Regions from separate parts of the Aestuarium sp. genome, predicted to be linked through region 2. Evidence: riboswitches for the same ligand, from Rfam matches in the RefSeq annotation. Region 2 holds a riboswitch; the other holds the start of a gene.
What was found. Region 2 has a riboswitch for cobalamin ahead of AC1QQ2_RS10805 (CbtB domain-containing protein). Riboswitches for the same ligand answer to the same signal wherever they lie in the genome.
Positions count from the first base shown of each region.

Region 1: linked by a shared signal. The riboswitch ahead of AC1QQ2_RS13210 (ABC transporter substrate-binding protein) and the one ahead of AC1QQ2_RS10805 (CbtB domain-containing protein) in region 2 are both predicted to bind cobalamin.

Region 1 is NZ_JALRGW010000037.1:3,192-6,598, forward strand. Features, by position in the region: gene AC1QQ2_RS13200 (ABC transporter ATP-binding protein) at 1-113, opposite strand, end outside; gene AC1QQ2_RS13205 (FecCD family ABC transporter permease) at 110-1,114, opposite strand; gene AC1QQ2_RS13210 (ABC transporter substrate-binding protein) at 1,111-2,121, opposite strand; cobalamin riboswitch at 2,236-2,430, opposite strand; gene AC1QQ2_RS13215 (DNA/RNA non-specific endonuclease) at 2,466-3,395, opposite strand.
Region 2 is NZ_JALRGW010000021.1:15,435-18,841, forward strand. Features, by position in the region: gene smc (chromosome segregation protein SMC) at 1-1,051, opposite strand, end outside; cobalamin riboswitch at 1,253-1,470, shown strand; gene AC1QQ2_RS10805 (CbtB domain-containing protein) at 1,504-1,671, shown strand; gene AC1QQ2_RS10810 (CbtA family protein) at 1,690-2,364, shown strand; gene AC1QQ2_RS10815 (DUF1636 family protein) at 2,361-2,729, opposite strand; gene cobW (cobalamin biosynthesis protein CobW) at 2,743-3,407, shown strand, end outside.

The DNA.
Region 1 (3,407 bases), on a different contig from region 2:
CCGACGATCCCGAGGGTTTCGCCGGGCGCCACCTCCAGGTGGATATCCCGCAGCAACTCGGCTTCCCGCACCTTGAAGCCCAGCCCGCTGCAGCTCAATACCGGCGCACTCATCGAGGGTTTCTCCGGCCGATCAGAATCAGTGCAAACACCGGCGCGCCGACCAGCGCAGTGACCACGCCCACCGGAATCACCTGGCCCTTGATCAAGGTGCGCGACAGTACATCCGCTGCAATCAAAAACAGCGCGCCGCCCAATGCGCTGGCCGGCAACAGGCGCGAGTGCCCGGTGCCGAGCAGCAGGCGCGCGGCATGGGGAATCACCAGCCCGACAAAACCAATGGAGCCGACAATCGACACCATCACCGCCGTGACCAATGCCGCGCAGCCCACCAGCACCCATTGCACGCGGCGTACCGGGATGCCGAGGGAGGCCGCCGAGTCGCGCCCGAAGGTGAACGCATCCAGCGCCCGACGATGCCACAGGCACACCGCCAACCCGGCGACCGCCACCGGCACCGCCAGCCACACCGACGGCCAACGCACGCCGCTGAGGTTGCCCAGCAGCCAGAACAGAATGCCGCGCGCCTGTTCGGAGCTGGCCGACTTGGTGATCAGGAACGCGGTGAGCGCATTGAACAACTGCGAGCCGGCAATGCCTGCGAGGATGATCTGCCCGGTGCCGCTGGACGAACCGCTGGCCCGTGCGAGCAATACCACCAGCGCAAACGCCGCCATCGCCCCGCCGAACGCACCGACCGACAGCGAAACCAAGCCGCCGCCGACGCCCATCAGCACCACCAGGACTGCGCCGGTCGAAGCGCCGGCGCTGATGCCCAGCAGGTAAGGATCGGCCAGGGGGTTGCGCAACAACGACTGCAAAATCACCCCGCAGGTGGCCAGCCCGGCCCCGCATGCGGCGGCGACCAGGGCGCGGGTCAGGCGGTAGTTCCACACCACGCCTTCATCGATCGGGTCCAGTACGTAGCCGGCCGCCCACAGTTTGTTGGCGAGTACCTGCAACACCACCTGCGGCGCGATGGCGGTTTCGCCGATGGCCACGCCGGCGAGCACGGCGATCAGTAGCAATGCCAGGGCGAGTAGGGTTCGTATCATCTCGGCAGGTCGTAGCCGTCGATGGCCGCAGCCAGTTGTTCAAGACCCTCGAAGGTCCGCACGCTGGCCTGCAGGGCCATGGCGTCGAGGATGATGATGCGGTTGTGTTTCACCGCGTCCATGTTGCGCGTCACCGGGTCGCTGCGCAGGAAGGCGAGCTTCTGTGCATGATCGTCGGCCGGGTAGCGGCGGCGGTCCATGCGGGCGATCACCAGCACGGTGGGGTTGGCCTTGGCGATGGTTTCCCAGCCGACGGCGGGCCATTCCTCATCAGACTGCACCACGTTGCGCAGGCCGAGCGTTTGCAGCATGAACTCGGGGACACCCTTGTGACCGGCCACGTAGGGATCGCTGGCCATCTCGGCGCTGGAAAACCACACCAGCGCACTGGCCTGCTTGAGCCCCTTGGCTTGCACGGTGGCGACGGACTTGGCCAGGCGCGCCTTGAGTTCATCGTTGAGTTGCTGGCCGCGATCCTGCACGTCGAAAATCTCCGCCAACTGGCGGATGCCCTTGTAGATCGTGTCGATGCGGAACGGCTCCAGCCGCGTGCCGTCGGCGCCCTCCCGGTTGTTCTTGGCTTCGCAGTCGGAGGGCAGCAGGTAGGTGGGGATCTTCAACTCATGAAACTGCTCGCGGGTGCCCACCACGCCTTGCGGGCCGACCACCCATTCCAGCTCGGCCGCCACCAGTTGCGGGCGCTTGGCGATCACCGACTCGAAGCTCGGTTCGTTATTGGCCAGGCGTTCGATGCCGTCGTTCAGCGCCTTGAACTGTGGCAGCACGTTGTTGAACCACAGCGACGTGCCGACCACTTTATCGCCCACGCCGAGGGCATAGAGCATTTCGGTGGCGGCCTGGCCGATGGTCACGGCGCGGGCGGGCGCTTGCGCGAAGGTCAGGCTGCTGCCGCAGTTCTCCACTGTCAGCGGGTACTGAGTGGGGGCCGCTTGGGCCAGGGCACACAGGCCCAGGCCGGTGAGCAGGGCGGTAACGCGTGGCAGCATTGGGCAATCTCCTTGGAGCCGTACCTGGAACAGGGGGTGTACGGTTCGGAAACACGCCCTCGACCGCTGCGGGTGAGGCAGGCAAGGATGTCCTTCCCGGACACCCCGCCGGTTAGTGATTTTGCTGGGCCGGCAGGTCTCCTGACTGATGCGTCGTCGCCACGCTCCAGCCTTCCCGGACGGGGTCCAGTGGCAGTGGGGGAGCGGGCTCGGCATCTACAGTTGCGGGGGCAGTTCCGATTGGCGCGGTGTACCGCGCTTCGGATTCCCTATTAGTCCCGTTTGGGAACCGGCGCGGTATGGTAGTCGATCACGGCGGGGCGATATAGCCTTAGGTCGCCTGGTTACAGACGAATATCTTCAGGGCCCTGGATCAGCGCTTCAATTCGCGTCCCCGTGGCGCGCTCTTCATTGCTGAAACCATCGTAGTCGGCCAGGTTGGCGAAGCGGATACCGGTCAAGCGTTCGATCTGAATCACGCTGCGCTGGTAGGTTCTGAGCTGGCCGAACATGAGGTCGAGCTGACCCAGCTCGCGGTTTTGGTCGATCATGTAGGCGCTGGCGCAGGGCTTGCCGTCGTCGCTGAGGTAGGCGACCACTTTCCAGAACGCTTTGGGGATTTTAACGCCCCGGTAGACGCGGTCGTCGTCCGCCAACACCGGGCCGGTAAACACCGTGGCCCGGGCTTTCCAGCGTTGTGTGTTATCGAGAATGTAGTCCTCGAGTTCCAGCCAGGTCTTCTGGTTGAACCCGCTCATCTGCGGTGAGCAGTTGGTGAAGTGGAAGGTGTCGGCATTGGCGGTGTTGGCCGCGTCACCCCAGTTGGGGTCCTGTCGGCGCACCAGATGACCGCGGTCCAGGCCATTGTCGGTGTAGAGCGCATCACCCACCTGTGCGCTGATGGGCAGGCGGCCGTCGTAGGCCCAGGCGTCGTTGCTGCGGATGATATCCACATGCTGTGCGCCATCGATATTGGCGCCCACGTAGAGTGCCAGTCGCCTCGAGCGCGACATGGTCACTGAGAAATGCGTGTAGTCCAGGCGCAGCGGCTGTACGTCAGCCAGCAGGGCTTCATCCACCGTGGGCCATGGCACCACGAAGCGGTCGAGAAACGCTTCAGCGTAGCCGCGCCGGTCCTGCAGGTCCTTGGCCGCGGTGACACGCGCAGTCGCCGCCCTGGCCTCCATGAGGCTGGGGCCGGCCGCGAGCAACGGGCGCAGGTCGGCGAGCCGGGGGCGGTGCGAAAGGTCGATTTTGGTGGCGCGTGGGGGCATTGTAAGTTCCTC
Region 2 (3,407 bases):
CACGCTGCTCCCATTCGAGCCGTTCAATCGTTTCGCCCGCGTCCTTATTCAGGCCCGCCTCGCGTTCGATATCCCGCGCCAATTGATCGATGCGGTTTTTTAGCGTCTGTATTGTTTCAAGCGCCCGCGCCTCTTGATCCTTTAGCGCATCGCGCTGAACCTGAAGGCGTTGCAACACCGCTGATGCGATGGCTTCTTCTTCGCGTAGGGCTGGCAGCGCATCCTCTTTTTCTGTGCGCAATTTCCCTGCAGAACGCGCGTTCCCTTCGGCCTGAGACGCCTCAACGGTCCGCTCTCGCAAAACCTCCACCGCTTTCATGCGAGCTTCTTCGGCTTCCTTCCAGCGGCGATAGAGCAACATGCCTTCGGACTGACGTAGCTTCTCACCGATTTCACGGTAGCGCGCCGCCTGACGTGCCTGACGCGCCAATTGCTGTAACTGGTTCGACAATTGCTCAATCACATCATCAACGCGTTCGAGGTTCGCCTCTGCGGCCTTCAGCTTTAACTCGGCCTCGTGGCGACGTTGATAAAGCCCAGAAATGCCTGCCGCTTCTTCGAGGATACGACGGCGTGCCTTGGGTTTCGCGTTGATCAGTTCTGAAATCTGCCCTTGGCGAACCAAGGCAGGGGAATGAGCCCCCGTCGACGCGTCTGCAAAAAGCATCTGCACATCGCGAGCGCGAACGTCTTTGGTGCCGACCTTATAGGCAGAGCCGATATCGCGGGTAATCCGACGAACAATCTCTAGGTTATCCGCATCATTAAACGCCGCTGGCGCCAACCGCTCTGCGTTATCGATCACCAGCGACACTTCGGCAAAGTTTCGAGCGGGCCGCGTCGCAGCCCCCGCGAAAATCACGTCTTCCATCCCGCCGCCCCGCATGGCGGTCGGACGGTTTTCACCCATAACCCAACGCAAGGCCTCAAGCAGGTTAGATTTACCGCAACCGTTCGGCCCAACAACGCCTGTTAGACCGTCCGCAATGATAAGATCGGTCGGATCAACAAAGCTCTTAAAGCCATTGAGACGCAGCTTGGTAAACTTCACGCGGAAAACTCATATGATTCTGAACGTTTCGTAGTTTGGCGACCCTTGCCCTCTAGAGTCAACGAAACCACCCAGCATGTGGCGGATTTGGGCGAGTTATCCACAAAATATCGAAAGCTCACAGGCCTATACCACTTGAGATCGCGACGTTTGGACCATCCAACATGTCGCGAATCCGCCTTGACGAGGGGGCCTTCAAAATCGCACAAAGAGATGTTCGGTGCCTCACCACGTACGCAAAGCGTCAGAGGATAACCGGGAATGCGGTAAGGCCGGATCCCATCCGGAGGGCCAATTCCGCAGCCGCCCCCGCGACTGTATGCGGCGAGCGTGCCCCTAAAAACCACTGGGAAACCGGGAAGGTAGGGGAAACGCAGCGACCCGCGAGCCAGGAGACCGACCGAGCAAAGTTAGAAACCATCCGTCGGGTGTGACGGAACAGGAGAAGAAATATGACCAAAGTTTTCGCTATCGCGCGCATCAACTCTGAAGTGATGTCCATCGCTGCTGCTGCAATCCTCGGCCTCGGCCTCGTTTTCGCAGCTGGCCTGAGCCACTCGGCTACCGCGCACGATCTGACGCACGACTCGCGTCACTCGATCGGCTTCCCCTGCCACTAAGGCAGCGCTGCTGATCCAATGAGCAAAAAGATTTTAACCAGCGCGTTGTTCGCTGGTCTGGCTGCGGGGGCTCTCGCAGCCCTTCTACAATTTACCTTTGTCGTCCCTGTGATGATGGAAGGTGAACTTTATGAATTTGGTGATCGGGTTCACTTTACTGACCTCGGCCCCATGTCGCCTGCCGGCCGTCCAGATGTCTGGGCAGAGTTGCCACGGCACTTTTCGACCTTCGCAAGCAACCTTGTGACATATACGGGCCTCGCCTTTATTATGGTCGCGCTGTTCGCAATCGTATCAAAGCGGGGCGTGAAAATTTCTGCTCGCGCTGGATTGGTTTGGGGGCTTTGCGGATTTTTCGCAATGAACCTTGCGCCAGCGTTTGGCCTACCGCCTGAGCTCCCTGGCACAGCGAGCGCAGATTTGGATATTCGTCAATACTGGTGGCTTGCCACGGTTGCTGCAACGGCGACGGGTCTCGGTCTTTTCGCGTTTGGGAAGATGAATGCCCACTATGCCCTCGCAGTTATCCTGATCGCGCTGCCCCATCTCATCGGCGCGCCGCACTTGGATACCTACTATGGCTATGCGCCGCCTGAACTCGGGTCACTGTTTGTTGCCCGCAGCCTCGGGGTCGCAGCAATCGCTTGGCTATCGCTCGGCTATTTCGCGGGCGCCCTCTGGGAACGCGATTAGGCGGGAATACGTCCGATCAAACAGAACCGCAGTTGGCCGATGGACCTGACATCATTCACGATGCCATCCTCGGCCTCTGCATAAAGTCGGGCGAACTCTGCGATCTCTTCGGCCTGCGAGTCAGGATCAACGCCAGAGAACAGATACGCGGCCTTACCCGTTGAACGAAATGAAACGGTGACAGGTTTGCCACAGACGATCATGCAGTCTGTTGTTGCGACCTCGGCCTGCACCATAGACCGCAGCTGATCCGCCAACGCGGCCCCTTTGGACGCACCGCCGGATTGGCAACTTTCACAAATGGTGATGCGATCCGCCATCGCCTTTCCTTTCCCGCCCATTCGGGCCAAATATACGCGACCCATAACGGAGCCCGCCATGCCTGCCAAGATTCCCGCAACCGTCGTCACCGGCTTTCTAGGTGCTGGTAAGACCACGTTGATCCGCCACATCCTGCAAAATGCCAAGGGCAAACGTATTGCTCTCATCATCAACGAATTCGGTGATTTGGGCGTTGACGGTGACATCCTCAAAGGCTGCGGCGAAGAAACCTGCACCGAAGACGACATCATGGAGCTGTCGAACGGTTGCATTTGCTGCACCGTTGCCGATGATTTTATTCCGACCATGGAAAAACTGCTGGAACGGGACAACAAACCCGACCACATCGTGATCGAAACCTCTGGCCTCGCCCTGCCCCAGCCCTTGGTACGTGCGTTCAACTGGCCCGGCATCTCGACCAAAGTGACTGTGGACGGCGTTGTAACCGTAGTCGACGGCAAGGCCGTCACTGAAGGTCGTTTTGCGCACAGTGTCGAAGCTGTCGATGCCCAGCGCAAATTGGACGAAAACCTCGATCACGAAACACCGCTGTCTGAACTCTTCGAAGACCAGATCGCCTGCGCTGACATGATCGTTGTGAATAAGACCGATCTTTTGTCCGCAGAAGAGGTTGATGCGCTCACCGCTCAGCTCAAGTCAGAGAGCCGCGATGGTGTTCAAGTTGTCAAAGCGACTATGGGTGCACTCCCCGTCGATATTTT